4 regions of the Serratia montpellierensis genome follow, and region 1 is predicted to be linked to each of the others. Evidence: predicted binding sites of a transcription regulator. Region 1 holds the regulator's gene; each other region holds the start of a gene.

Region 1 (7,401 bases):
ACACGGTGGCGGTGCGCGGCGTGGCGAACAGCGGGCCGACGGCCAGGTAGCAGACGGTCGCCAGCAGCAGGCCGGCGCCGCGCCCGATCGGCGAGCTGAGGGCGTCGATGCCGCCGCCGACGCGCGCCAGCGCGATGACGGTGATGACCGGCAGGCCGACGGCGGTGATCAGGAAGCCCAGCGCCGCGGTCCAGACGTGTTCACCGGACTGCAAGCCGACCATCGGCGGGAAGATGATGTTCCCGGCCCCGACGAATAAGGCAAAGGTCATAAAGCCCAGTGCCAGGATATCTTTTGACGTTAAACGATGACTCATACGATGTCGTGTTGCCTGTTCAAATGAAAAAAAATTGTCCGATTGCGTGGTGGCGTGAACGCCCCACCCGGTTGCCGGCATGCCCGATCGTTGCAGCGCCAAATAAGCACCCTAAACGCACTGGATCCGGCGTTTATGTCCCTATTCGAAAGTGGCCGCTCATGAAGATGGGCAAAATTTTAGGAGTTATAAAAATGGAGGTTTAATCCGACAACGAAGGCTAAGGTAAACGTTTATAGCGCTTCAAGGCAAGGCGCACGGCGAAAAGCAGAGCTATCGACCATATAAACTTTAGCCACCAGTCGATCATATTGGCTATCAATAAATATACACTACATGATTTGTATCATTTTTGAACAACTGATTCACGAAACGTGAAGCATATATCACTTTACCGCGCGAAAACGCCAATATAAGTCCGATTTTCGCGTGGCATGAGCTCCGTTTGGCCGTGAAAAAAGGCGAAAATTACGTCGCCTTTTGTCGATTATTGCATCATGGCCGGCGCGAGCGGTTGCAACCCAAGCGCCTGGCGGGTCTTCTGCAGGGTGGCCGGCGGCAGAGGCAGGTAGCCGTCGTGGTTGACCAGGCTCTGTCCGGCGGTCGACAGCACGCGATCGAGGAACGCGGCGGTCAGCGGCTCCAGCGGTTGATTGGGGGCTTTGTTGATGTAGATATAGAGATAGCGCGACAGCGGATAGCGATCGTTGCGCACGTTGGCGGCGGTAGGCGCAACATAGTCCTCTCCCGACTCCGCCAACGGCAGCAGCCGCACGCCGCTGGCGCGAAAGCCGATGCTGGCGTAGCCGATGCCGTTGAGTGAACCGGCCACCGCCTGCACCACCGAAGCCGAACCGGGCAGCTCATTGACGCGCGGCATAAAATCGCCGCCACACAGCGCACGCAGTTTGAAATAGCCGTAGGTGCCGGACGCCGAGTTGCGGCCGAAGCGCTGCAGCGAACGCGTCGCCCAGTCGCCACTCAGCCCCAGCTCGCCCCAGCGCGTCAGTGGCTTGCTTTCGCCGCAGCGCCGGGTGGCTGAGAAAATGCGATCGAGCTGCTGCAGGTTGAGGCCGCGCAGCGGATTGTCCTGATGCACCAACACCACCAGCGCATCCACCGCTACCGGCACCGCCAGCGGCGCATAGCCGTAGCGATGTTCGAACGCCGAGACCTCGGCCGCCTTCATCGGCCGGCTCATCGGGCCCAGCTGCGCGGCGCCCGCCGCCAAGGCGGTCGGCGCGGTAGAGGAGCCGGCGGCCTGGATCTGCAGGTTAACGTTGGGATAATGCTGACTGAAATCCTGCGCCCACAGCGCCATCAGATTCGCCAGGGTGTCGGAACCGACGCTGGACAGGTTGCCCGCCAGCATGCCGTCGGGCTGCGCCAGCGCGCCGCGTCCGGCCAGCAGCGCCAGGCAAAGCAACAGCCCTCGGGTTATTCGGGTCATACCGGTGTCTCGCGTTAATTTTTCACCGCATTCTCTGATAAAGCGGCGGGAACAATCAACCGATTGGGTAAGGTAAAGATAAAGCGGGTGCCAATCCCCGGTTCGCTGAGGATCTCCAGCCGCGCATCGTGATGGCTGAGCGCGTGTTTGACGATCGCCAACCCCAACCCGCTGCCGCCGGTTTGGCGCGAACGGGCCTTGTCGACGCGGTAAAAACGCTCGGTCAGCCGCGGCAGGTGTTCGGCGGCGATGCCCGGCCCGTTGTCGCTGACCTGGAACTGCGCGCCGTGCGCCGTCTGCTGCCAGCTCACTTCAATGTGGGTGCCCTTCGGCGTGTGATTGACCGCGTTGTACACCAGGTTAGACACCGCGCTGCGCAACTGGTCTTCATTACCGAACACGTTGAGCTGCTCGTTCACCCGGAAGGTGATCTCGTGATTGCCGCCGCTCAGCGACTGCGCCTCGCGCTGCAACACCCGCAGCATCAGCGGGATATCCACCCGCTCGTTCATGTCGACATTGGGCGCCGCCTCGATGCGCGACAGCGTCAGCAGCTGCTTGACCAGCCCGTCCATGCGGCGGGTCTGCTCTTGCATGGTGCTCAGTGCCTTGCTGCGCAGCGAGCCGTCCTGCTCTTCGTCGCCCATCATCTCCAGGTAGCCCTGCAGCACCGTCAGCGGCGTGCGCAGCTCATGGCTGACGTTGGCGAAGAAGTTGCGCCGCGCCCCTTCCAGCTGGCGCATCTGGGTAACGTCGCGCGCCACCATCAGCAGCTGCCCTTCGGAATACGGCATCACGCGGAATTCGACGTAGTGTTCGTTGTTCAGCTGCAGCGTCAGCGGGCGCGAGAACTCCTGCTGTTGCAAGTAGTGGCTGAATTCCGGATAGCGCAGCAGGTTGAGGATGTGCTGGCCGTTGTCTTCCGGCCAGCGGAAGCCGAGCAGATGCTGCGCCAGCCCATTACACCAGAAGATGTTGCCTTCGACGGTGGTCATCACCACCGCATCCGGCAGCGATTCGGCCCCGCTGCGAAAGCGCTTGATCAGCAGCGCCAGCTCGCGCCGGCGGCGGCGGTTGCGCTGCTGCATCTGATACAGGCCATAAAACAGCGGCTCCCAGCTCCAGCGGCCAGGCGGCGGTGTCATGCTGCGGTCGATCCACAGCCAATGGGAGAGTTTGAGCTGGTTGTAGAAATTCCACACCAGCGCAGCCAGCGCGGAGGCCAGCAGGAACCAGGGCAGATGACCGAAAATCAGCCCCAGCAGTAAAGCGGGCAAACAAAAAAGAGCCAGCTCCAGAGCCAGCCTCTTCCACGACAGACGTTCTAACACGGCATATTCTCCAGCGCAGCGCGATCAGTAGCGCGTTGAGAACCGGTAGCCGGTGCCCCGAACGGTTTGAACCATTTTATCATGCCCACTGGTTTCTAACGCCTTGCGGAGCCGACGGATATGCACGTCAACGGTACGGTCTTCCACATAAACGTTAGTGCCCCAGACGTGATTAAGCAACTGCTCGCGGCTATAAACGCGCTCCGGGTGGGTCATAAAGAAGTGCAGCAGCTTGAACTCGGTCGGCCCCATGTCCAACGCCTGATCGTTAGCCATCACGCGGTGGGAGGATGGATCCAGGCTCAGCCCTTGCATTTCAATCACTTCTTCCACCGCCATCGGTGAAATGCGGCGCATGACCGCCTTGATGCGCGCCACCAGCTCCTTCGGCGAGAACGGCTTGGTGATGTAATCATCCGCCCCCACTTCCAGGCCGCGCACGCGGTCTTCCTCTTCGCCGCGCGCGGTCAGCATCATGACCGGGATATCGCGGGTCAGCGCTTCGCGCTTCATATGTTTGATGAACTGAATGCCGGAACCGCCGGGCAACATCCAGTCGAGCAACACCAAATCAGGGAACGGCTCAGACAGGCGCGTCACGGCGCTGTCATAATCCTCGGCTTCCAACGGTTGGTAACCATTCTGTTCCAACACAAAGCACACCATCTCACGGATCGGCGCTTCGTCTTCCACCACCAGTATGCGTCTTGCCATCGTCAATCCTGCCAATGTGTTAGCGACTTTGCGGGCGCCATTATGCGTCAGTTTTGTGACACTTTTATGAAAAAAAGCGGCTGTTATAGGCAGTAAGCATAGCGATTATTTCCCGGCGCAAAGAAAAATCATTCCATGGTCATCGCCATTGCGCCGGGACAGCCGCCGCCGCGGCCTTTATAATCATCGCCATTATCTTTGCATCCGGGAGTGTCATGCGCCTGATCCACACCTCTGACTGGCATCTTGGCCAGTACTTTTTCACCAAAAGCCGCGCCGCCGAGCACCAGGCTTTTCTGAACTGGCTGATCGAGCAGATCGAGCAGCAGCAGGTGGATGCGCTGATCGTCGCCGGGGATCTGTTCGATACCGGCTCGCCACCCAGCTACGCCCGCGAGCTGTACAACCGCTTCGTGGTGGACCTGCAGCGCACCGGCTGCCAGTTGGTCGTGTTGGGCGGCAACCACGATTCGGTCGCGACGCTGAACGAATCGCGGGAACTGCTCTCTTGCCTGAACACCACGGTGATCGCGAGCGCGCAGGGTGCCATCGAGCAGCAGATCGTGGTGCTTAACCGGCGCGACGGTCAGCCGGGTGCCGTGCTGTGCGCCATTCCGTTTCTGCGGCCGCGCGATCTGCTCACCAGCCGCGCCGGCGAATCCGGCGTACAGAAACAGCAGGCGCTGCAGGAAGCCATCGCCGAACATTACCAGGCGCTGTATCAGGCGGCCTGCGAGCGCCGCGATCGGCTGGGCCTGCCGCTGCCGATCGTCGCCACCGGCCACCTGACCACCGTCGGCGTCACTACCTCCGACTCGGTGCGCGATATCTATATCGGCACCCTGGACGCCTTCCCGGCGCAGGCCTTCCCCCCTGCCGACTATATCGCGCTGGGCCACATTCACCGCGCGCAGAACGTCGCCAAGTCGGAACATATTCGCTATAGCGGCTCGCCGATCCCGCTCAGCTTCGATGAACTGGGCAAAGCCAAAAGCGTCTTCCTGGTCGATTTCGCCGACGGCGCCCTCCAGCGGGTAGACGCGTTAACGATCCCGCAGTTCCAGCCCATGCAGCTGATCAAAGGCGATCTGGCCGAGATCGAACGGCAACTGCAGCAATTTGCCGACTATGCCGGCGAGCTGCCGGTGTGGCTGGATATCGAAGTGGCGACGCAGGACTACCTCAGCGATATCCAACGCCGCATCCAACTGATGGCGGATGAGCTGCCAGTGGAAGTGGTACTGCTGCGGCGCAGCAAAGAGCAACGCCGCCAGGCGATCGCGCAGCAGGACAAAGAAACGCTCAACGAGCTGAGCGTCAACGAGGTGTTCGAACGGCGCCTGGCTCAGGAGGCCGACATGCCCGAAGCGCGCCAACGGCGGATGCACCAACTGTTCCGCCAGGTGGTCGATGCGGTGCAGCACAATCCTGAGGAGACCAACTCATGAAGATCCTCAGCCTGCGGTTAAAAAACCTCAACTCGCTGCAGGGCGAATGGAAAATTGACTTCACCGCCGAGCCGTTCGCCAGCAACGGTCTGTTCGCCATTACCGGCCCGACCGGCGCGGGCAAAACCACCCTGCTGGACGCCATTTGCCTGGCGCTGTACCACCAGACGCCACGCCTCAACGTCACGCCGAGCCAGAATGAGCTGATGACCCGCCACACCGCCGAATCGCTGGCGGAGGTTGAATTCGAGGTCAAGGGCATCGGCTATCGCGCCTTCTGGAGCCAGCGCCGCGCCAAAAATGCGCCGGACGGCAATCTGCAGGCGCCGAAGGTCGAACTGGCGCGCCGCGAGGACGGCAAGATCCTGGCGGATAAGGTACGCGACAAGCTGGAGATCACCGCCGCCATCACCGGGCTGGACTTCGGCCGCTTCACCAAATCGATGATGCTGTCTCAAGGGCAGTTTGCCGCGTTCCTCAACGCCGACGCCAACGATCGCGCCGAGCTGCTGGAAGAGCTGACCGGCACCGAAATCTACGGGCGGTTGTCCGAACAGGTGTTCGAGTCGCACAAGCAGGCCAAAACCGACCTGGATGCGTTGCACCAGCGCGCCAGCGGCATCGAGTTGCTGAATGATGAACAGCGCCACTCCCTGACTGAACAGCTGACGGCGCTGAGCACGCAGGAAAGTGCTCTCGGCGAGCAAACTCAGCAACAGCAACAGGCGCTGAGCTGGCTGCAGCAATGGCAACGCCTCCGGCAACAGCAAAACGAGGGTCAACGGCGGCTGGAAACCGCCCAGCGCGAGCAGGCCGAGGCCGCCCCGCAGTTGCAGCGGCTGGCGCTCAGCGAACCGGCCGAGAAATTGCGGCCGCTGCGCGGCGAACGCGATCGCTGCCGCACCGAGCTACAAACGATACAACAGCAGGCTGCCCAGCTGACGCAGCAACAGGAACAGCACTCGGCGCAGCTGGCACCGCTGCAGCAGGCGGTGGAAAAAGCCCGCCTGGCGCAGCAAACCCATGCCGAGCATATGCGGCAGCAGCAACAGCTGATCGATGAGCAAGTCGCTCCGCTTGACCACCAAATAGCCCAACTGCAGTCGACACAGGCCGAACGGCGACAGGCCGTCGATGCCGCCGCGCAGCAGTGCGCCCAGCAGCAAACTACGCTGGAGCAGCTCACCGCTCAGCGCAGCCAGCTGACGACGCAGGCCGCACAGCATCAGCAGCAGTTGAATGCGCTGAGTGAAGCGCTGGCCGCTCAACAGCAACAGCAGCAGGCGTTGGATGCGCAAACGCCGCTGGCCCCACTGCGCCAGCGCCTGAGCACCCTGGCAGACCTGCGCCCGACGCGCCAGCAGTTATTTACGCTCGCTTCCCTTTACCGTCAGACCCGCGAGCGTCTGGCCCGGCAACAGGCGGAGCACGCCGAGCGGCAAACGCAGCTCGCCGGGCCGCAACACCAGCTGGAGAACGCGCGTCAGCAATTCAAACAGCACAAGGCGCAGCTGCAGGAAGTGGAGCGGATCCACGAGCTGGAAAAACGCATCGTCAGTCTGGAAGCGGAGCGCGCCCTGTTGCAGAGCGGCGCCCCCTGCCCGCTGTGCGGCTCCACCAGCCACCCGGCGGTGGAGCAATATCAGGCAGTGCAGCCTTCGGCGACGGAACAACGCTTGGTTGAGATGCGCACCCTCGCCGAGAAACTGCAAACCCAGGGCACCGAGCTGCGCACCCGCTGTGAAGGCCTGCAAGAGCAGCAGCAACGCCAACAGCAGGCTATCGCGCAGGATGAACAGCAGCTGGCTGCCCAACAGCAGCAGTGGCAGCAGCTCAGCGCACCGCTGGCGTTCGACTTTACGCTGGCGGAGAGCGAGCGACTCAGCGCCTGGCTGAGCGGCTGCGACGACGAAGAGCGGTGCGGGCAACACGCGCTGCAGCAGCATGAACAGGCGGCGCAGGCGGTACAGCAGGCAAAAGACGCGCTCGCCGCTCTGCAAACGCAGCAGCAGCAGGCGCAGCAACAGCTGGCGCTGCTCGAAGAGCGCTTTACGCTGCTGCAGAAAACCCATGCCGACAGCCTGCAACAGCAGCAAGACCTGCAACAACGCTGGCAGGAAGGCGAGAAAACCCTCGCCGAGC
Region 2 (7,401 bases), on a different contig from region 1:
GTCTGCGTCGGTCTCGCCGTCGGCCGGGGCATAGCCGAAATAGCGCCAGCCATCGATCACCTGCTCCGGCGAGCCGCGGCTGATGCCGAGCTGCAGCCGCCCGCCGGCGATCAGATCCGCCGCGCCGGCGTCTTCGACCATGTACAGCGGATTTTCATAACGCATGTCGATCACGCCGGTGCCGATCTCGATGCGTTGGGTTTTGGCGCCGATGGCGGCCAGCAGTGGGAACGGCGACCCCAGTTGGCGCGCGAAATGGTGTACGCGAAAATAGGCGCCGTCCGCCCCCAGATCTTCGGCGGCGACCGCCAGATCGATAGACTGCAGCAGCGCATCCGCCGCGGAACGGGTGCCGGACTGGGCGGAAGGCGACCAGTGGCCAAACGAGAGAAAACCAATTTTTTTCATCGGGAATCGTCCTCAAAGGCAAAATCATCGGCCTACAGTGACAAAAATCGCGCGCTCTGCGCCAGCAAAATCGCCCCCGATCGCACTAAACGAACCGATTGCCGCCGCGCCGCCCGGCGATTGTAATCAAAAAACAAATGTCGTATAACAAGCAGCTCCGAGGGGTGTCCTGTTACGGGCTGAGATGGCGCAAGCCGAACCCTTTGAACCTGATCTGGGTCATGCCAGCGAAGGGACGGTTAGGCAACAACGCTCTCACCCGTTGCCTGTTCATACCCCAGCGTGCCCGGATCTCCACTGACTCAAGGAGGTCCCATGTCCATCACTACCCTGTTCGAAAGCGGTCTTTACGGCCGGCTGCGCCACCATGCCGGCAGCCACTGGCAAGATTACGTCGATCACCCGTTTCTGCAGCAGCTGGCCGCCGGCACCTTGCCTGAACGCGCTTTTCGCCGCTACCTGACCCAGGACTATCTGTTCCTGCTGCACTTCGCCCGCGCCTACGCGCTGCTGGTCAGCAAGCTGCGCACCCTGCCGGAGATGCGCGCCGCCACCGCCTCGCTCAACGGCATCGTCGCCGAACTGCCGCTGCACGTGGCCTACTGCGCCGAATGGGGGTTGAGCGAAGCGCAGATCGCCGCCCAGCCGGAAGCGGCGGAGACCATGAACTACACCCGTTACGTGCTGGATATCGGCCATGCCGGCGACGCCCTCGACCTGCTGGCCGGCCTGCTGCCCTGCGTGGCCGGCTATGCCGAAATCGGCCTGCGGCTGCTGCACGATCCCGCCACCAAGATGGAGGGCAATCCTTACGCCTCCTGGATCCGCAACTACGGCGACGAGGGCTATCTGGCCGGCGTGCGTGCCGCCATCGAGCTGCTCGAGACCGTCGGCCACCAGCGCGGCGCGCAAAGCCGCCTCACCGAGCTGGCGCAGATTTTCACCACCGCCACCCAGCTGGAATCGGCATTTTGGCAGATGGGGCTGAACGCTTCATGATCTCCCCGCTTCTCCCGCCCGGCATCCAGGTGCGGGATCTCAGCCTGCGTTTCGGTCAGCAAATCGTCTTCGACCGGCTGAGCTTCGACATCGCCGGCGGCAGCTTCGTCGCCCTGCTCGGCGCCAGCGGCGCCGGCAAAACCAGCCTGCTGAAGATCATCGCCGGCCTGGCGCAGGCCAGTTCGGGTACGGTGACCGGCAGCGACGGTTTGCCGATCGCCGGGCGCATCGCCTACATGGGGCAAAAAGACCTGCTCTACCCGTGGCTGACCGTCGAAGAGAACGTCGCCCTCGGCTCGCGGCTGCGCGGCGAAGTGGCGGATCGGGCGTGGGTGGCGCATCTGCTCGAACGCGTAGGCCTGGCCGCGCATGGCCGCAGCCTGCCCGCCGCGCTGTCCGGCGGCATGCGCCAGCGCGCCGCCATCGCCCGCACGCTCTACGAACGCCAGCCGATCGTGCTGATGGACGAACCCTTCTCCGCATTGGACGCCATTACCCGCACCGAGATCCAAAGCCTGGCCGCCGAACTGCTGGCGCAAAACACTGTGCTGCTGATCACCCACGATCCGATGGAGGCCTGCCGCCTGAGCCACCGGCTGCTGGTACTGTCGCCCTGGCCGCTGGGCCTCGACGATACCCACCGTATCAGCGGGCAACCGCCGCGCGCGCCGGATGACGCCGACCTGCTGAAAAGCCAGGCCGAGCTGCTGCAACAGCTGGTGAGGGCCGCGCAATGAAGATTGCCAAAGAGCGTGGGCTTACCCGCCTGCGGCGTGGGCTGACGGTGTTTGCCGGGCTGCTGCTGCTGTGGTGGCTGGCGGCGCAAAGCGGCATTCCGGCCTTTCTGCTGCCCACGCCGAGCACGGTGGCGCAGGCACTGTGGGACGGGCGCGGCTATCTCGCCTGGCACACGCTGGTCACGGCTTCGGAGATCGTCAGCGGGCTGGTGCTGGGCGTGATGCTCGGCGCGGCGCTGGCGCTGTGCATGATCTTCTCGCCGCGGCTGCAGCGCTGGCTGATGCCGCTGGTGCTCACCAGCCAGGCGATACCGGTGTTCGCCCTGGCGCCGCTGCTGGTGCTGTGGTTCGGCTTCGGCATGAGCGCCAAGGTGGCGATGGCGGTGCTGGTGATTTTCTTCCCGGTGGTGTCGGCCTTTTTCGACGGGCTGCGCCGGGTCAACAACGACTATCTCGATCTGGCGCGCACGATGCGCGCTTCGCGCTGGGCGCAGCTGCGGCACGTGCGGCTGATGGCGGCGCTGCCGGCCTTCGGCTCCGGCCTGCGCATGGCCGCCGCCGTCGCGCCGATCGGCGCCATCATCGGCGAATGGGTCGGCTCGGCCGAAGGTCTGGGCTACGTGATGCTTAACGCCAACGCGCGCATGCAGACCGACGTCTGCTTCGCCGCGCTGTTTATTTTGGTGCTGATGACCGTGCTGCTGTGGGCCGCGGTAGATGCGCTGCTGCGGCGCCTGATCGCCTGGGCGCCGGAAAACGACTGATGATTGCAACCATAACCAGGGATAAAGGAACGACCATGATCAAACAAACCCTCTGCGGGCTGCTGCTGGGCGCCGCCATCACCGGCCAGGCCGGCGCGGCCGAAAAGCTGACGCTGGTGCTCGACTGGTACATCAACCCCGATCACGCGCCGATTATGGTGGCCGAGCAGATTGGCGCCTTCAAGGCCGCAGGGCTGGACGTCAAGATCGTGCCGCCGTCCGATCCGGCGCTGCCGCCGCGGCTGGTGGCCGCCAAACAGGCCGACCTCGCCATCACCTATCAGCCGCAGCTGCATTTCTTCGCCGATCAGGGCCTGCCGCTGATGCGCGTCGGCACGCTGATCAACACGCCCTTGAATACGGTGATCGCGCTGGATAAAAACATCACGTCGCCGGCGGATCTCAAGGGCAAAACGGTGGGTTACTCGGTCAGCGGCATCGAACAGGCGACGCTGGCCACCATGGTCGAACACGAGCACCTCAAGCCGCAGGACATCAAGCTCATCAACGTCAACTTTCAGCTGACCAGCGCCCTGCTGGCGGGCCAGGTCGATGCGGTGATCGGCGGCTACCGCAACATCGAAGCGCTGGAGCTGAAGCTGCAGGGCAAGACGCCGGTGGTGTTCAACGTCGAAGATTACGGCGTACCGGCCTACGACGAGCTGATCATCGTCGCCAACCGCGATGCGGTGAACGAGCCGAAAATCCGCAAGTTCCTCGCCGCGTTGAAGCAAGGCAGCGACTACCTGCATGCGCACCCGCAGGACACCTGGCTGGCGTTCGCCAAAGCGCATCCGGAGCTGAATACCGAGTTGAACAAACAGGCGTGGCAAGCCAGCCTGCCGCTGTTCGCCCGCGATCCGGCCAAGTTGGATCGCGCGCGCTACCAGGCTTACGAACAGTTCCTGTTCGACAACAAGCTGATCAAGAAAATCACCCCGGTCGAGGCATACGCCGTCGAATTGCGTTGAGATTGTCACCGCCGGCGCGCGCTGCCCGCCGGCGGTGACCCCATCGCTCCGCGAAAATCGAGCGACGGGGCCAGGTGCCCGTAAAACGCCGTTTCACGGCCACATGCGCTCACCTGAAAATACCCGCCTCGAAAAATGATTCTCTCAGCATTCGACGATTAAACGTTATCGTCAAAACGGTATCCGTTAAAATAATCACCCGCAAAAAATCATCCATACTAATAATTAATTTCGATTAAAAAACCACGATTGTTTTATCTACTAATAATATCCCCCAGAGAAACCACGCTCTTATATACCAAAATATAATACCCGCTAACGTTGAATAAACTCGCACCGACAATTAATACTTAGTGTCCGAGCAAGGAGATTTCACGTCATTATTTCAACGCCCGCAGAGATATACGCGGCACTGTTTTCGCGCTTATGCGCAACAATAATTATTTCATAACGCCATCTCCCGCTCCGATGCTGAAAAATCAATAAATCCGTGAAGTTGAAAATAGAGAGTATCCGTTTCACGAAATATTTCGTGAAACCATCAACCCTATACGAGAGGAAATCAACATGTTGGATAAAAAGAAAGCCTCAATCAGCAGCCCGGTAATAACCAAAAACCTGTTTATTCGGTTGGTTGCCGATGATAATAATTTCGACAATATCATTTCAATTACCGACCCGTCCGTTTTAATTCTGGCATTGAAAACGGCGGCCCTTTTCCAGGGCGCGCTGGTTCCCGCCGAAAACAACTCGCTACGATTCGATGTGCAGAAAGCCATGGAGCTGGTCAACCAAAACCCAGAGCTTTCAGTCACTAATTATACCGACATTAAAAAAGAAACGTCTGACTCAAGAACCTCCGTCATGACCGACATGGTGCTGTCGACGATCAAAACGGTTCTGGGCATCGTATTGGCTCCCGCCCCGGCCCAACAGCTTCAATCGGCCATTGAGGGCGCCTACGTCGGGCTGGACGAAACCAAAGACAGCGCCTGGATCTTCTGGGAGAAGAAAAAAGACACGAAAACCACTTACCAATACAATATTACTTTCTCTGTCGAAGCCGGCCCGACCGGGCTGGTGCTGTTAACCTGCCCGATGGGGTTAACCATTGAAGTCAATAAAGAATATGAGCGGGTGCTCTTTATTACCTTAACAGACAAAGAATCCTACTCCTGCCGCATCCAGGCGCTGACGACGGCCCAGTTGGCCAAACCCGCCGCTAAAAACGCCGAAGCCGCAGAAGTGCTCAGCGTCCTGATCGGCGACGGCCCGCGCCGCGTCTAATAAAATCGCACTCGCCGCCTTTACCTTCGTAAAGCGGCCGCCAGCCCGCAGAGCACGCTCTGGCGGGCTTTTCGCTTTTTTTACCCCGCGAAGCCTCTATAATGGGGGCAATGTCACAATATCGTCATAGAGCAAGGCATTCCCGGCGCATATCGCGGCGTCGTCGCATTGACCCTGTCGCATTCAACACGCTATATAGCGTTATCTGACGGTGCAAGCCGTCATGACGGTCACGTTTTTCTTCCCTCCAGACAAGGTTCGACGGATGGTTTCTGCAGTAGTGTCGTTTGTGCTTTTCTTCGCATCGATTTTGATTTATCGCACCCGGGCCGCCGCCAACCGCTGGTGGTTCGCCATTTTGCTGACGCTGCTCGGGAGCTATCTGGTGCTGAACGTCATCCTGATCGCCAGCAACTACTTCACCGGCGACGGCATCACCGACGCGGTGATCTATACCGTCACCAGCAGCCTCAAAGGCGCGGGCATCAGCAAATACGTGCTGCCGTTTATCGGCCTGCTGGCGGGGTTGGGGCTTATCTTCGCGGTGCTGGCCCGCAGCCTGCTGCGCCGCAAGGCCAAAGGCAGCAGCGTGGCCTACAGCATCGTCGCCGTGCTGCTGGCGCTGTTTTCGGTCGGCACCACCCCGGCGTTTCAGGACATCTCGCTGCTGGTCAAGAGCCAGATCGTCGGCGATACCGCCGATTTCACCACCTACTACAAGGCGCCGAAAAAGACCGTGCAGGGCAAACGGCCGAACCTGGTGTACATCTATGCCGAGAGCCTGGAGCGCACCTACTTCGACACCGAGCTGTTTCCCGGCCTGGCCGACGAGCTGAACGCCCTGCGCACGGACAGCATCGATTTCAGCAACACCCAGCAGTTGCCGGGCACCGGGTACACCATCGCCGGCATGGTCGCCTCGCAGTGCGGCATTCCGCTGTTCGCCCCCTTCGACGGCAACGCCTCCAGCGCGGTCTCCACCTTCTACCCGGAGAACGTCTGCCTGGGCGACGTGCTGAAGGCCGCCGGCTACAGCAACTATTTCTATCAGGGCGCCGAGCTGGCGTTCGCCGGCAAAGACACCTTCCTGAAATCCCACGGCTTCGACCACGTTTATGGCTTCAAAGAGCTGCGCGATCGGGTCGCCGATCCGAGCTACAAAAACGACTGGGGCTGGTACGACGACAGCGTGCTGGACGTGGTATACGGCAAGTTCGTCGAGCTGTCCAAACAGCGCCAACCCTTCTCGCTGTTTACCCTGACCGTCGATACCCATCACCCGGACGGCTTTATCTCCGCCGGCTGCAGCAAGAGAAGTTACGCCTGGCAGAACAAGGAAAACCGCTCGCTGAGCGCGGTGGCCTGCAGCCAGCAACACATCGCCGCGCTGATCGACAAGATCAAACGCTCGCCCTATTTCAACAACACCGTGATCGTGGTGTCCTCCGATCATCTGGCGATGAACAACACCGCCTACGATATCCTGACCAAACAGAAGCGCCGCAACCTGTTCTTTATCATCGACGGCACCCGGCCACTGGCGGAACAGCGCAACGAGAAACGCAGCACGCTGGACAACGGCGCCACGGTGCTGGACGTGATGGGCGGCGACAACTACATCGGCCTCGGCCGCAGCAGCCTGTCGGCGCCGTCGCTGTCTACGGTGTTCCTGAACATCGAAGAGAAAATCAACGGCTGGAAACCGGCGGTGATCAACCAGTGGGGCCTGCCGAACCGCATCAGCGACTACAGCGTGGATACGCGCCAGCGCAGCTTCAGCTTCTCCGGCGTCACCTACAAGGTGCCGTTCATCCTGCGGGTGGGCGATAACCGCATCGAACCGATGTTCAACGTCTACCTCTCCACCCCGCTGCGCAAGCAGCTGGCCGGACTGGGGGCGGGGGAGAAATTCGTCTGGGTCGATAAATGCTACGAGATCGGCCGGGTCTGGGCGCCGAAACTGGCGCTGAGCACCGACATCTGCGTGGCCTCCGGCACCCTGGCCTCGCCGCCGCAGATCGTGCAGGCCAGCGGCGAACGCTTCCGCGGTAAGGTGAACTTTATCGCCCCGGCGGCGGACAGCGTCGCCGATTACCAAAACGCCGTCGCTCGCCTGCAGGTGGAAGACGCGGCGATGAAGTACCAGGCGGACAGCATCGAGTTCATGCTGCCCGGCCTGCCGGAGCAGGTGAAGGCCATTACCGGCGTTTCCGGCGTCGAGGAGTGGGGCCGCTG
Region 3 (7,401 bases), 540 kb from region 1:
CAGCCGCACCAGCCTGCCGGCGGCGATCTCGGGATCCGCCACGAACGACGGCAGCGAACCGATACCCAGTCCCGCCACCAGCATATCCCGCAGCATCAGACTGTTGTTGGCGATCAGCCGGGGAGTGAACGCCACGCTCAGGCTCTCCTCGCCGGCGGTGAACTGCCATTGCCCCGGCTTTTCCGCCAGGGAATAGGCCAGACAGCTGTGCCGCTGCAATTCATTGGGCGTTTGCGGCACGCCGTGCTGCGCCAAATAGCCGGGCGCGGCGCAAATTCGCTGGTGCACGTCACCCAGCGCCCGGGCGCTGAGGGAAGAATCCGGCAGCCGTCGGCGAATGCGCAAGGAAATATCGAAACCGGCCGCCACTACGTCCAATACCCTGTCGTCCAGCGTCAGTTCCACCTGCAGCTGCGGGTAGCGTTGCATAAACGGCGGCAGCAGCGGCGACAGCACCGTCAGGCCGAACGAGAGCGGCGCATTGACCCGCAGCGTGCCGGAGACCTGCTGCGCGCTGGCGGCAACCGTCTGCTCCAAGGCGTCGAACTCGCCGAGCAGCCGACAGGCTTCCTGGTAATAGAGCTGCCCGGCTTCGGTCAGGCTCATGCTGCGGGTGGTGCGCACCAGCAACAACGTACCCAACCGGCTCTCCAACTGCTTAATCTGCTTGCTCAACGCCGCCGGCGTGATCGCCAGATCCTCCGCCGCCTTATAGAAACTGTTGCGCTCAACCACGCGGCGAAAGGCGCGCATCGTCAGTAGCACGTCCATATTATGTCCTATTGGTTAATTATAAATTCAATAAAACACAGATTATTAACCTCAACAACCTCAGTAGACTTTATTCAACCGCTTCCCTGAGTGGGAAGTGAATTTAATCTACTGATAATCATGGAGTTAATAATGAAAAAGACCCTAATCGCCCTGATGCTCGGCCTGAGCGCCGCCGCCGCCCCCGTGGCCGCGCTGGCGCAATCCCCCGCCGCCGATAGCCGCCAGGCGGGTTATGTGCAACCGCTGACCGCCGACAACAGCCTGTTGCTGCTGGTCGATCTGCAGGACATGTTCGGCATGACCATTTCCTCTATCGATCAAACCAATCTGGTGAATAACGCCGCCGGCATCGCCAAGGCCGCCAAGGTGTTCAACGTGCCGACCATTCTGGCCTCGGCCAACGCCAAAAGCTTCGCCGGGCCGGTATTCCAGCAAGTGACGCAGGCACGCCCGGACCTGCAGGTGTACGATCGCACCGCCATCAACGTCTGGCAGGATCGGCGCGTGGTGGATCTGATTAAACAATCCGGCCGCAAGAAAATCATCATCGGCGGGCTGTGGACCGCCAGCTGCGTGATGCTGCCGGCGCTGTCAGCCCTGGGCGAGGGGTATGAGGTTTATATTCTGTCGGACGTCACCGGCGACATTACGCCAGATAGCCAAAACAACGCCATGCAGCGCCTGATACAGGCGGGCGCCACCCCTATCAACTGGGTGGCGTTGATGCTGGAATGGCAGCAGGACTGGAGCCGCAAGGCCACGGCGGGGGGCGTATTGCAGATCGCCCGCGACCACGGCGCCGCCTGGGGAATGGGCGCCAGCTACGCCGGAGCGATGAAGGTGGGCAGCGAAGCGAAATAGCGGACGAAAGCCCGCCGCCGGCGGGCTTTTTTCAGGTGCGATGATAGCAACGGCTATCCTGCGGCGCCTGGTCGCGTCTCTCCAGCCCGTAGTCCCGCACCACCTCCGCCACCCGCAGCCGGTACTGCGCCAGCACCTCGCCACGGCCGCGCGCCTGTGCCGCGCGATGCTGCTCGAGATTGCGCCACTGCTGCACCGCCGCCTCGTCACGCCAGAAAGAGAGCGACAGCAGGCGCGCAGGATCGGCCAGGCTTTGAAAGCGCTCGATGGAAATGAATCCGTCGATCTGCGCCAACAGCGGCTTCAGCTCCGCCGCCAGCGCCAGATAGGTATCGCGCTGCCCATCGGCGGCCTGCAGTTCAAAAATCACGGCGATCATTATCGTCTCCTCTCAACGGTAAAATTCCGGTACGCGCGCATTGTAAGAATGGCGCCACCGCACCGATTTCAACGCCCGCTCATCAATATCCAGCGAACACAGATGCGCCACGCCACAGCGCGCGATAATCCTCGCCCAGCGTTCGCCCGGGCAGCGGTGTGCCCCCGCGCCGAAGGCCAGTTCGCCGTCCGCGCCGAGCAACAGCAAGACGGTCTGCCCCACGCGCAGCGTATAACCGCCAAGCTGCGTCTCGCGCAAGACGAAACGGCGCGTGTTTTGGATAGGTGGCGTTAGCGCCCGCACCCGATCCAGCGCGGTGTCCACTTCACCGTTCTGCCGCGCCAGCAAATACGCCTGCCCGATCCAGCCCGCCGTCGCCTCACAGGCCTGAAACAGCAGACCGAGCGCATTGGCCAACTCAAGCCGGATGTCGCCAATCTCCCGCGCTAATGCCTGGCGCAGCACGCCCTTTCCCGTCGCCAGCCGGGCACAGAGCCGCTGCGCCGCCACAATGCCGTGCGCCAGCTGCTGCGGCGTGCCGCCGGGCGCGATACAGCGGACAAAGTCCAGGCTGTCGTCGATAAGATGTTGCCATTGCGCTTCGGGCACGCCCAGCAATGCGCCGAGGGTGCAGACCGGCAATCCGTAGTTAAAGCGGGTGATCGCTGCCGCCTCGGGCGCTTTTGGCGCTAAACGCACCGCGCACTGTGTCGCGGTTTGCTGCATCAGGATATCGTCGCAGGAAGCGAACGCCCGCTGCAGCGCCGCCTTAAGCGTGCGGTGCTCCTCGCCGTCGCGCATCCGCGCCAGCCCGGCGAACAGCGGCGCCATCGGCGTCTCCAGCAAGACCGTCGGCACCGGCTCATCGGCCGGCCGCACGCCGAGATCGGCATTGAGCAGCGCTTCCCTCACCCACTGCGGCGCCGCGGCCACCCAACATTGCCATGCGCTATCCCAGCTTAGGGGCGGCAAGGCGCGATAGCGCATCTGCGGCTCGGCGGCCAGCGCGGCGGCATAAGGACATACGGACATGGTTTTCTCCCTCGGTACCAGATGGCGATAATCACAGGTTAGCAATGGACGCGCAGTCATACTTCGTCTAACCTCGAAGTATGCATAACATCGACATCGAAGATCGTTTAGCGGCGCTGAGCGCCGCCATCGCCGACCGCACCCGGGCACGCATGCTGTGCCTGTTGATGGACGGGCGTGCCTACACCGCCACCGAGCTCAGCGCGGCGGTCGAGGTCGCCCCGTCCACCGCCAGCGCGCATCTGGCGAAACTGCTGGAGCAGCGGCTGATCGCCTGCGTCAAACAGGGGCGCTACCGCTATTTTCGGCTGGCCGGTCAGCCGGTGGCCGACGCGCTGGAAGGCCTGATGGCGCTGGCGGGCGTACCGCGCCCGTCGGTGAAAAGCAGCACGCCCACCACGCTGCAATATGCCCGCACCTGCTACGACCACATGGCGGGCGAGGTGGCGGTGAAGCTGCACGATCGGCTGCATGCGCTGAACTGGCTGAGCGGTGAGGAAGACTACCGGTTAAGCGACGCCGGCCAGGCCGCGCTGGCGCGGCTGGGCGTCGATTGCTCCCCCGCCCCCACCCGCCGCCGCTTCGCCTGCGGCTGCCTGGACTGGAGCGAACGCCGCTCTCACCTCGGTGGCGCACTGGGCGCCGCGCTGTTGACCGCCTTTATTCAACGCGGCTGGATCGTCCGCCGGCTCGACAGCCGCGAGCTGCAGCTGACCCCCGCCGGTAAAAAAGCGCTGGCCGCACATTTTGACCTCACGGTGTAACCCGGCGGCGGGGTAGTTTTACTGCAATACTCAAGGGGGTACGCTTAAGCGCCCCCGTCAACCCGAGGAGTTTCCATGCTCGATTCCACTCAATTCCCGATCGTCAAACGCTGGCCGGCTCAGCATCCGGAACGGCTGCAGCTCTACTCTCTGCCGACGCCGAACGGCGTCAAAGTGTCCATCATGCTGGAAGAGATCGGCCTGCCCTATGAGGCGCACCTGATCGACATCGGCAACAACGAAACCTGGACGCCGGAATTCCTGGCGCTGAACCCGAACGGCAAGATCCCGGCGATCATCGATCCCGATGGCCCAGGCGGCCGGCCGCTGCCGCTGTTCGAATCCGGCGCTATTCTGCTCTACCTGGCGGAAAAGAGCGGCCGTTTCCTGCCGCAGGATCCGGCGCAGCGCTATGAGACCATTCAGTGGGTGTTCTTCCAGATGGCCGCCGTCGGCCCAATGTTCGGCCAGCTCGGTTTCTTCCACAAGTTTGCCGGGCGCGAATATGAAGACAAGCGGCCCCTGGAACGTTACAAAAACGAATCGAAACGCCTGCTTGGCGTGTTGGAAACGCGCCTGGAGGGCCGTGACTGGATCATGGGCGCAGACTACACCATCGCCGATATCTCGCTGCTGGGCTGGGTGCGCAACCTGATCGGCTTCTATGAAGCGCGCGAACTGGTCGAGTTCGACAGTTTCCCGCGCGTCGCGCAGTGGTTGGAGCGCGGTTTGGCGCGGCCGGCGGTGCAGCGTGGGCTCGCTATCCCGGCGCGCGCGGCCTGATCGTCAAACGGGATGGCCGCCGGGCCGTCCCGTCTTTCATTGTCATAAAATTGTCATCCCTCTGTTCTACTCTCCTTTCGTAACAATTTGATGTTATTTACATTGTTGTATTACGACAAGGAGCTTACCCATGCAACCTGCTGTATCCCTGATCGCCGGCGCCGTGCTGTCCGCCCTGCTCTGTTCCTCCGCCATCGCGGCGGAAACCTCGGCCAATGCCGATGGCCTGACCGAGCGCGCCGCGCGCGGCACCCTCACCGAGCCGGGCGGCGCCCGTCGTCTGGCCGGCGATCAGACCGCCGCGCTGAAGGCGTCGCTGTCGGACAAAACGGTGAAAAACGTGATCCTGCTGATCGGCGACGGCATGGGGGATTCCGAGATCACCGCCGCGCGTAACTACGCCGAAGGCGCAGGCGGTTACTTCAAGGGCATCGATGCCCTGCCGCTGACCGGGCAATACACCCACTACTCACTGGACAAGAAAACCCACAAACCGGATTACGTGACCGACTCCGCCGCCTCGGCCACCGCCTGGGCCACCGGGGTGAAAACCTATAACGGCGCGCTCGGCGTAGACGTGAACGGCAAAGACCAGCCAACGCTGCTGGAGATAGCCAAGGCGGCCGGCAAGGCCACCGGCAACGTCTCCACCGCCGAACTGCAAGACGCCACGCCGGCGGCGCTGGTGTCGCACGTCACCTCGCGCAAATGCTACGGCCCGGAGGAAACCAGCGAAAAATGTGCCGCTAACGCGCTGGAAAACGGCGGCCGCGGCTCGATCACCGAGCAACTGCTGAAAACCCGCGCCGACGTCACGCTCGGCGGCGGCGCGAAGTCTTTCAACCAACTGGCGAAAAGCGGCGAATGGCAAGGAAAATCGCTGAAGGACCAGGCGGCGGCGCAGGGTTATCAGTGGGTGAGCAACGCGGATGAACTGCAGGCCGTTACCCTGGCCAATCAGCAAAAACCGCTGCTGGGCCTGTTCGCCGACGGCAACATGCCGGTGCGCTGGCTGGGGCCGAAAGCCAGCTACCACGGCAACCTCGATAAACCGGCAGTAACCTGTGAAAACAACCCGGCGCGCACCGCAGCCACGCCAACGCTGGCAGCGATGACCGACAAAGCGATCGCGCTGCTGAAAGACAACCCGAATGGCTTCTTCCTGCAGGTAGAGGGTGCGTCGATCGATAAGCAGGATCACGCCGCCAACCCGTGTGGGCAGATTGGCGAAACCGTCGATCTGGACGAAGCGGTGCAAAAAGCGCTGGCCTTCGCTCGCGCCGACGGCAACACGCTGGTGATCGTCACCGCCGACCACGCGCACTCCAGCCAGATCGTCGCCGCCGACGCCAAAGCGCCGGGCCTGACCCAGATGCTGACCACCAAAGACGGTGCGCCGATGACCCTCAGCTACGGCAACTCGGAAGAGGAATCGCAGGGGCACACCGGCACCCAACTGCGCGTCGCGGCCTACGGCCCGCATGCCGCCAACGTGGTGGGGTTGACCGATCAGACCGATCTGTTCTTCACCATGCGCGATGCGATGGGCATCAAGTAACCGTCTTCTGCACGATGGCCGCCCGCCACGGCGGCCATTTATTATTGGTTACCGATAGGTATTTGCCATTTAACCGCAATTATTGTGTGATAACGAAATAACGTTTAATTGCACGACAATTAACCCCTGAAAATAACGCGGTTATATGGCCTTTCTTCGCTCTCTGTTTATTCCTGCGACAACAACCGACCGATTTTTGCTTATATTCATTTTTTTTAGTTACAAAAGTAGTTTTTAACATTCTCGCAAACAATAATACCCCGCCAGTAACGTGAACCGATCAATTTGCATCCGGACGGCCTGCAATAGTTCACTTTTCGTTAAATACCCTATTAACAAAAAGGCATTATCGCTGCCTATCGGCTCACGCCGGGCGGTCGGCTTCATTATTTTCCAGGGTAACTCCCGCTAAATTCTTTCACCTGCAATGAGTAGAATTTACACACAAGAGATTTAATTCAATGAGAAAATTACTCGTCCTGATTTTCAGTCTCAGCCTGTTTAGCGTTACGCAACAGGCGGCGGCTGAAGAGAAGAATAAAACCGTCGACGTGGTGTTGATCGGCGGCGGCATCATGAGTGCCACCTTGGGTACCTATCTGCATGAGCTGGAGCCGACCTGGACCATCGACATGTACGAACGCATGAACGGCGTAGCGGAAGAGAGCTCCAACGGCTGGAACAACGCCGGTACCGGCCACTCCGCCTTCAGTGAAATGAACTACACGCCGGAAAAAGCCGATGGCACCATCGACATCAGCAAGGCGGTGAAGGTCAACGAGTCTTTCGAAATCTCTCGCCAATTCTGGTCTTATCAGGTGAAAAACGATGTCCTGAAAGATCCGAAATCCTTCATTAACAGCGTGCCGCACATGAGCTTCGTGTGGGGCGACGACAACGTCAACTTCCTGCGTAAACGCTACGCGGCGCTGCAGCACAGCACCCTGTTCCGCGGCATGGAATACTCCGAAGATCCTGCGCAAATCAAACAGTGGGCCCCGCTGGTGATGAACGGCCGCGATCCGGCGCAGAAAATCGCCGCGACCCGCATGCCGTTGGGTACCGACGTCAACTTCGGCGTGATCACCCACCAGCTGGTTGACGCGCTGAGCACCAGCGACAAGTTCAAGCTGAACCTGAGCCACGAAGTGCGCGACATCAAGCGCAACGCCGACCAGACCTGGAGCGTGACCGTTGCCGATCTGAACCGCGACGGTAAAGAAACCACCGTTAACGCCAAGTTCGTGTTC
Region 4 (7,401 bases), on a different contig from region 1:
ATGGCGCCTCCGGGCATGGAAGAGATGACCAACCAGCTGCAGTCGATGTTCCAGAACCTCGGCGGCCAGAAGCAAAAGCCGCGCAAGGTGAAGATCAAAGAAGCCTTCAAGCTGCTGGTGGAAGAAGAAGCAGCCAAGCTGGTGAACCCGGAAGAGCTGAAAGAGCAGGCGATCGAAGCGGTTGAACAGCACGGCATCGTGTTTATCGATGAGATCGACAAAATCTGTAAGCGCGGCGGTCAAAGTTCCGGCCCGGACGTCTCGCGCGAAGGCGTGCAGCGCGATCTGCTGCCGCTGGTGGAAGGCTGCACCGTGTCGACCAAACACGGTATGGTGAAGACCGACCACATCCTGTTCATCGCTTCCGGCGCGTTCCAGACCGCCAACCCGTCAGATCTGATCCCGGAACTGCAGGGCCGTCTGCCGATCCGCGTTGAGCTGCAGGCGCTGACTACCGAAGACTTCGAACGCATCCTGACCGAGCCGAGCGCGTCGCTGACCGAGCAGTACAAAGCGCTGATGGGCACCGAAGGCGTCAATATCGAGTTCACCGCCGACGGCATCCGCCGCATCGCCGAAGCCGCGTGGCAGGTCAACGAAAGCACCGAGAACATCGGCGCGCGTCGTCTGCACACCGTGCTGGAACGTCTGATGGAAGATATTTCCTACGATGCGAGTGAAATTAATGGCCAATCCATTACAATTGATGCGGATTACGTGCGCAGTCATCTGGATGAACTGGTGGCGGATGAAGATTTGAGTCGTTTTATCCTATAATCGCTCAATCATTGTCTTGTCAGTCATCTGTGTGGGAGGCATTGCCTCCCACAATTATTTCTAACGGACACCGCAACTTACTGACAGAAGCGAAACATGAGCTCATCAACCTCCACCACCCCGATTTCCGCCTGGCTGGAAAGTCTACGCCCCCGCACCCTGCCGTTGGCCTTTGCCTCCATCGTAGTCGGCTCGGCGATCGCCGCCTGGCACGGCAGCCTGAAACCTGAAGTGGCGCTGCTGGCGCTGTTGACCGCCGGGCTGCTGCAGATCCTCTCCAACCTGGCTAACGACTACGGCGATGCGGTCAAAGGCAGCGACAAAGAAGATCGCATCGGGCCGTTGCGCGGCATGCAAAAAGGCATGATTACCCAGGCGCAGATGAAACGGGCATTGGTGGTGACGGTGGTGCTGATCGCCCTCGCCGGCTGTTCGCTGATCGCCGTCGCCTGCGAGCAACCCAGCGACGTGGTGGGCTTCCTGGTGCTGGGCGGGCTGTCTATCGTGGCGGCCATCACCTATACCGTCGGCAATAAGCCTTACGGGTATTTGGGGCTGGGCGACATCTCGGTGCTGGTGTTCTTCGGCTGGCTGAGCGTGGCCGGCACCTACTATTTGCAAACGCACACCTTCGACAGCGTCGTGATGCTGCCGGCCACCGCCTGTGGCCTGCTGGCGACGGCGGTGCTCAACATCAACAATCTGCGCGATATCGAGAGCGATCGCGAAAACGGTAAGAACACGCTGGCGGTGCGTCTCGGCCCGCACAAGGCGCGCATTTACCATGCCCTGCTGCTCGCCGGCGCGGTGCTGTGTTTCGCGCTGTTTACGCTGTTCAATCTCCACAGCCCGTGGGGCTGGCTGTTCGTGCTGGCGATCCCGCTGCTGGTGCGCCACGGCCTGCGCGTGCTGCGCGATCCGACACCGGTCGGCATGCGGCCGATGCTGGAACACATGGTCAAGGCGGCGTTACTGGCCAACCTGCTGTTCGCCATCGGCGTGGCGCTCAGTTAAAAACTGATGATTTTGCCAACAGGGCGAATAAAGGGATATACTGAACATTCCAGCGGCAAACAGACGTAAAATCCTATGAAATACGATACTTCCGAACTTTGCGACATCTATCATGAAGAGGTGAACGTTGTTGAACCTCTATTCTCCAATTTTGGCGGGCGTACTTCATTTGGCGGGCAGATCACCACGGTGAAATGCTTCGAGGATAACGGCCTGTTGTTCGATCTGCTTGAAGAAAACGGCCGCGGCCGCGTGCTGTTGGTCGACGGCGGCGGTTCGGTTCGCCGGGCGCTGATCAACGCCGAACTGGCGCGCCTGGCTGCCCAGAACGAATGGGAAGGCATCGTGGTGTACGGCGCGGTGCGTCAGGTGGACGATCTGGAAGAGCTCGACATCGGCATTCAGGCGATGGCAGCGATCCCGGTGGGAGCCGTGAGCGAAGGCGTGGGCGAAAGCGATATCCGCGTCAACTTCGGTGGCGTCACCTTCTTCTCCGGCGATCACCTGTATGCCGACAACACCGGCATCATCCTCTCCGAAGACCCGCTCGACATCGAGTGATTTTCGGTCATGAAAAAGGGCGCCTGAGGCGCCCTTTTCGTTGCTGCATGGCGTGAGGAATCAGACCTCTTCCATTTTGCCCAGCAGAGCGCGCAGGCGATCTTGCCATACGTGCTGTTCTTCTTTCAGCTGTTGGTTTTCGCGCACCAGCGCTTCGTGGTTGCCGGAGGCAGCCTGAACTTCCTGCGACAGAGAGTTGTTTTTGTCTTTCAGCTCTTCAATTTCCATCTGCAACAAGGTGATGGTATCAATCGCCTGCTGTACTTTTGCTTCCAGTTTCTCAAATACTTCAAATGACATGCTTCAGTCCCCTCATGATAGCAAGGCGTACATCTATAAGTAGCGGCCGCAACGTCGGCTGCAGCTACTGCGAATATTGCATCGCGCTCAGTGACGCGCGCCGTTACGGAAGGCGCGCCAGTCTCGATTCGTTAAAAACGATTGTAAGTAGCCAGTCTCCGCCTGTCTAGCAACATACCGGATCATCGCGCAGTCTGTTGCAATTTTCCTGCCCTCACCATCAGTAAAAACTGAAAATCCCCGCCACCGTCGCCGCGAGTTGTTAACAGCCCTCACCAAACCACTGGTCAGATCACACTTTTATGGCTCAGAAAGAACACTAAACGACGCGAAATCGCTCAATTTTATGACGCGCCACACACATTTTGATTTCGCTATTTCTCGTTTATGTTCGTTAACGATAAATTTACATCACGTCCTCATTCAATAATTGGACGAGATGAAAAAAACTGTGCCCATAGGCCGGATCTCTACCCAACTGAGCCTATAAACCAACAACCGCCGTTTTGCAGGACACCAACATTATGAGCCAAACCACCAGTCCGACATTAAAAGGCCAGTGCATCGCCGAGTTCCTCGGCACGGCGCTGCTGATCTTCTTTGGCGTAGGCTGCGTTGCCGCACTGAAACTGGCGGGCGCCAGCTTCGGCCAGTGGGAAATCAGCATCATTTGGGGCCTCGGCGTCGCCATGGCCATCTATCTGACCGCCGCCATTTCCGGCGCGCATCTCAACCCAGCGGTTACCCTCGCCCTGTGGCTGTTCGCCTGCTTCGACGGGCGCAAAGTGGTGCCTTACATCATTGCGCAGGTCGCCGGTGCCTTCTGCGCCGCTGCCCTGGTCTATGGGCTGTACTACAATCTGTTCTTCGACTTCGAAGCGGCTCACCACATGGTGCGCGGCAGCAACGAAAGCCTCGAACTGGCCGGCATCTTCTCGACTTACCCTAACGCGCACATCTCCGTCGGCCAGGCCTTCCTGGTAGAAATGGTGATCGCGGCGATCCTGATGTGCCTGATCCTGGCGCTGACCGACGACGGCAACGGCATCCCGCGCGGCCCGCTGGCACCGCTGCTGATCGGTATTCTGATTGCCGTGATCGGCGCCTCCATGGGACCATTGACCGGCTTTGCGTTGAACCCGGCGCGTGACTTCGGCCCGAAACTGTTCGCCTACCTGGCCGGCTGGGGCAAAGTCGCCTTCACCGGCGCACGCGACATCCCGTACTTCCTGGTGCCGATCTTCGCCCCTATCGTCGGCTGTGGCCTGGGCGCTTTCGGTTACCGCGCGCTGATTGGCCGCCACCTGCCGTGCGACGTCTGCGTGACGGAAGAAGAGCCTGACGCCAAGACCCAACAACGCAAAGCGTGATGGGTGCAGTTTTACACGGTTAACAACAGCAGGATAATTACCATGACTGTAGAAAAAAAATACATTGTCGCACTCGACCAAGGGACCACCAGCTCACGCGCCGTCGTGCTCGATCACGACGCCAACATCGTTGCGGTATCGCAGCGCGAATTCCCGCAGATCTATCCAAAGGCCGGCTGGGTTGAGCACGATCCGATGGAAATCTGGGCGTCGCAAAGCTCGACGTTGGTAGAAGTGCTGGCGAAAGCCGACATCAGTTCCGATCAGATCGCCGGCATCGGCATCACCAACCAGCGCGAAACCACCATCGTCTGGGAAAAAGAGACCGGCAAGCCGATTTACAACGCCATCGTCTGGCAGTGCCGCCGCACCGCCGACATCTGCGAAAAGCTCAAGCGCGACGGCCTGGAAGAGTATATCCGTCACAACACCGGCCTGGTGGTTGACCCCTACTTCTCCGGCACCAAGGTGAAGTGGATCCTGGACAACGTCGAAGGCGCCCGCGAGCGCGCCAAGCGCGGCGAACTGCTGTTCGGCACCGTCGATACCTGGCTGGTGTGGAAAATGACCCAGGGGCGCGTACACGTCACCGATTACACCAACGCTTCACGCACCATGATGTTCAACATCCACGAGCTGGACTGGGACGAACGCATGCTGGAAGTGCTGGATATCCCGCGCGCCATGTTGCCGAAAGTCCGTCCTTCCTCCGAGGTGTATGGCCAGACCAACATCGGCGGCAAGGGCGGCACGCGTATTCCTATCGCCGGTATCGCCGGTGACCAGCAGGCGGCACTGTACGGCCAGCTGTGCGTTCAACCAGGCATGGCGAAGAACACTTACGGCACCGGCTGCTTCCTGCTGATGAACACCGGCAAAGAAGCGGTGCGTTCGAAAAACGGCCTGCTGACCACCATCGCCTGCGGCCCGCGTGGCGAAGTGAACTATGCGCTGGAAGGCGCGGTGTTCATCGGCGGTGCGTCTATCCAGTGGCTGCGCGATGAGCTGAAACTGATCAGCGATGCCGCCGACTCCGAATACTTCGCCACGAAGGTGAAAGACAGCAACGGCGTCTATGTGGTGCCGGCCTTCACCGGCCTGGGCGCGCCATACTGGGATCCGTATGCCCGCGGCGCCATCTTTGGCCTGACCCGTGGCGCCAACAGCAACCACATCATCCGCGCCACGCTGGAATCCATCGCCTTCCAGACTCGCGACGTGCTGGACGCCATGCAGGCCGACGCCAACACCCGCCTGCAATCGTTGCGCGTGGACGGCGGCGCGGTCGCCAACAACTTCCTGATGCAGTTCCAGTCCGATATCCTCGGCACCCGCGTAGAGCGCCCTGAAGTGCGTGAATCGACGGCGCTGGGTGCCGCGTTCCTGGCGGGCCTGGCCATCGGCTACTGGAACGATCTGGATGAAGTGAAGAGCAAAGCGGTGATTGAGCGTGAATTCCGCCCAAGCATCGAAACCACCGAACGCAACTACCGCTACAGCGGCTGGAAAAAAGCGGTGGCTCGCGCGCAGGCGTGGGAAGATCACGACTAAACCCCGCCTTGCCGTTACCCCCAAATTGCGCTGCCTGCGGGCGGCGCTTTTTTTTGCCCCGCCCCGCCGGCGCCGCGCTGTGATAGACTTTGCCGATATTTTCTTCCCTTTCTCACAGACAGGTTTGCCATGAAACGTGAATTAGCCATCGAATTTTCCCGCGTTACCGAAGCCGCTGCGCTTGCGGGCTACAAATGGCTGGGACGCGGCGACAAGAACGCCGCCGACGGTGCGGCGGTCCACGCCATGCGCATCATGCTCAACAAAGTGGACATCAATGGGCGCATCGTGATCGGCGAAGGCGAGATCGACGAAGCGCCGATGCTGTATATCGGCGAACAGGTCGGCACCGGCCAGGGCGACGCGGTCGACATCGCTGTCGATCCGATCGAAGGCACCCGCATGACCGCCATGGGCCAGTCCAATGCGCTGGCGGTATTGGCGGTGGGCGATCGCGGCACCTTCCTGCACGCACCGGACATGTACATGGAGAAGCTGGTGGTCGGCCCGGCGGCGCGCGGCGCTATCGATCTCAATCTGCCCTTGGCGGAGAACCTACAGAACGTCGCCGCACGGCTGAGCAAACCACTGTCGCAGCTTACGGTGATCGTCTTGGCCAAACCGCGCCACGACGGCGTCATCGCGCAGATGCAGCAGCTGGGCGTGCGAGTGTTCGCCATTCCTGACGGCGACGTGGCGGCCTCCATTCTCACCTGCATGCCGGAAAGCGAAGTCGATGTGATGTACGGCATCGGCGGCGCGCCGGAAGGGGTGATCTCAGCCGCAGTGATCCGCGCGCTGGACGGCGACATGCAGGCGCGTTTGCTGCCGCGCCATGAGGTGAAAGGCGACAGCGCCGAGAACCGCCGCATCGGCGAGCAGGAACTGGCGCGCTGCCGGGAAATGGGTATCGAAGCCGGTCAGGCGCTGCGTCTGGATCAGATGGCGCGCAACGACAACGTGATCTTCTCCGCCACCGGCATCACCAAGGGCGATCTGCTGGAGGGCATCAGCCGCCAGGGCAACATGGCCACGACCGAAACCCTGCTGATCCGCGGCAAGTCGCGCACCATCCGCCGCATCCGTTCGACCCACTATCTGGATCGCAAGGACCCGGCGCTGCACGAGTTTTTGCTGTAAGCCGGCAAGAGACCGCCCCCCGCAGCCGCTGAGGGCGGGTTCATCCCGCCACCGGGGTTTTGGCGGGCAGCAGTTTTCCGCGCAACAGCAGCCACAGCGTCTTCACCATCAGGCCGATGAGCAGCAGGTTGGCCAACGCGAACAGCCCCCAGGCCAGCACCTGCATCTCTTCCCCGCGCTGACTCTGCAGCAACCGCAGCGACGCGTTCGCCATTGCCGATAAGCCGAACGAGAAAGCCCACATGCCCGGGCTGAAGCCGCCGGCAAAAAACCAACGCACCAACCTGAACATGAAGAACAGCTGCAGCAGGCCGTAGCCCAACAGGATGAGGGCGAACGTATCGAAGTCGTTGCCATTGACGCATAACCACGCGTAGCAGGCGACAAAGGCCGGAGCCAACTGAATGCCGATAACGCCGCGGGCGGCGGCCGGCAGCGCGGCCTTTGTGCGTAGACGGTGGATGATGGCGGGTTCGAGGGTCAGCCATGAAATCAAACCGGCGCCAAGAAACATCATGCCGATATCAGGGTGGCCGGAGGTGCCAAACGCCATCGCGCAGATAAAGTTAGCGGCCACCGTCGGCAAGTAAAATCCCGGCGTCGTGGCCTCCGACGCGAACTCGCCGCGCCACAATGGCGCACAGCGCCAAGCCGAGAAGATGAGCTGGCCGACGGAGCCCGCGACCAT

Evidence for each region. Region 1 encodes PhoB, which activates phosphate uptake and scavenging genes when phosphate is short. Its sites were predicted from a motif close to CTGTCATAAAACTGNCNNAT; they were not measured.
Region 2: a site for PhoB is predicted at 5,277-5,296, ahead of opgB (phosphatidylglycerol--membrane-oligosaccharide glycerophosphotransferase). Genes of this name have one in related genera too.
Region 3: a site for PhoB is predicted at 4,633-4,652, ahead of phoA (alkaline phosphatase). Genes of this name have one in related genera too.
Region 4: a site for PhoB is predicted at 2,986-3,005, ahead of FUU19_RS11180 (MIP/aquaporin family protein). Genes of this name have one in related genera too.

Annotation. Positions count from the first base shown of each region.
Region 1 covers NZ_VOSN01000005.1:962,256-969,656, forward strand. Annotated here, with positions in the region: gene brnQ (branched-chain amino acid transport system II carrier protein) at 1-316, opposite strand, end outside; gene FUU19_RS10030 (PstS family phosphate ABC transporter substrate-binding protein) at 804-1,766, opposite strand; gene phoR (phosphate regulon sensor histidine kinase PhoR) at 1,781-3,097, opposite strand; gene phoB (phosphate response regulator transcription factor PhoB) at 3,122-3,811, opposite strand; gene sbcD (exonuclease subunit SbcD) at 4,027-5,259, shown strand; gene sbcC (exonuclease subunit SbcC) at 5,256-7,401, shown strand, end outside.
Region 2 covers NZ_VOSN01000013.1:877,069-884,469, forward strand. Annotated here, with positions in the region: gene FUU19_RS15930 (LLM class flavin-dependent oxidoreductase) at 1-408, opposite strand, end outside; TPP riboswitch at 559-661, shown strand; gene tenA (thiaminase II) at 724-1,407, shown strand; gene FUU19_RS15940 (ABC transporter ATP-binding protein) at 1,404-2,144, shown strand; gene FUU19_RS15945 (ABC transporter permease) at 2,141-2,908, shown strand; gene FUU19_RS15950 (ABC transporter substrate-binding protein) at 2,944-3,879, shown strand; gene FUU19_RS15955 (cytolytic delta-endotoxin (insecticidal protein)) at 4,447-5,166, shown strand; gene opgB (phosphatidylglycerol--membrane-oligosaccharide glycerophosphotransferase) at 5,432-7,401, shown strand, end outside.
Region 3 covers NZ_VOSN01000005.1:418,903-426,303, forward strand. Annotated here, with positions in the region: gene FUU19_RS07315 (LysR family transcriptional regulator) at 1-771, opposite strand, end outside; gene FUU19_RS07320 (isochorismatase family protein) at 904-1,635, shown strand; gene FUU19_RS07325 (antibiotic biosynthesis monooxygenase family protein) at 1,667-2,014, opposite strand; gene FUU19_RS07330 (cytochrome P450 family protein) at 2,027-3,046, opposite strand; gene FUU19_RS07335 (ArsR/SmtB family transcription factor) at 3,127-3,810, shown strand; gene FUU19_RS07340 (glutathione S-transferase N-terminal domain-containing protein) at 3,886-4,593, shown strand; gene phoA (alkaline phosphatase) at 4,724-6,151, shown strand; gene mqo (malate dehydrogenase (quinone)) at 6,613-7,401, shown strand, end outside.
Region 4 covers NZ_VOSN01000010.1:92,292-99,692, reverse strand. Annotated here, with positions in the region: gene hslU (ATP-dependent protease ATPase subunit HslU) at 1-777, shown strand, start outside; gene FUU19_RS11195 (1,4-dihydroxy-2-naphthoate polyprenyltransferase) at 874-1,791, shown strand; gene rraA (ribonuclease E activity regulator RraA) at 1,867-2,352, shown strand; gene zapB (septal ring assembly protein ZapB) at 2,413-2,652, opposite strand; gene FUU19_RS11180 (MIP/aquaporin family protein) at 3,177-4,022, shown strand; gene glpK (glycerol kinase GlpK) at 4,065-5,573, shown strand; gene glpX (class II fructose-bisphosphatase) at 5,703-6,713, shown strand; gene tehA (dicarboxylate transporter/tellurite-resistance protein TehA) at 6,754-7,401, opposite strand, start outside.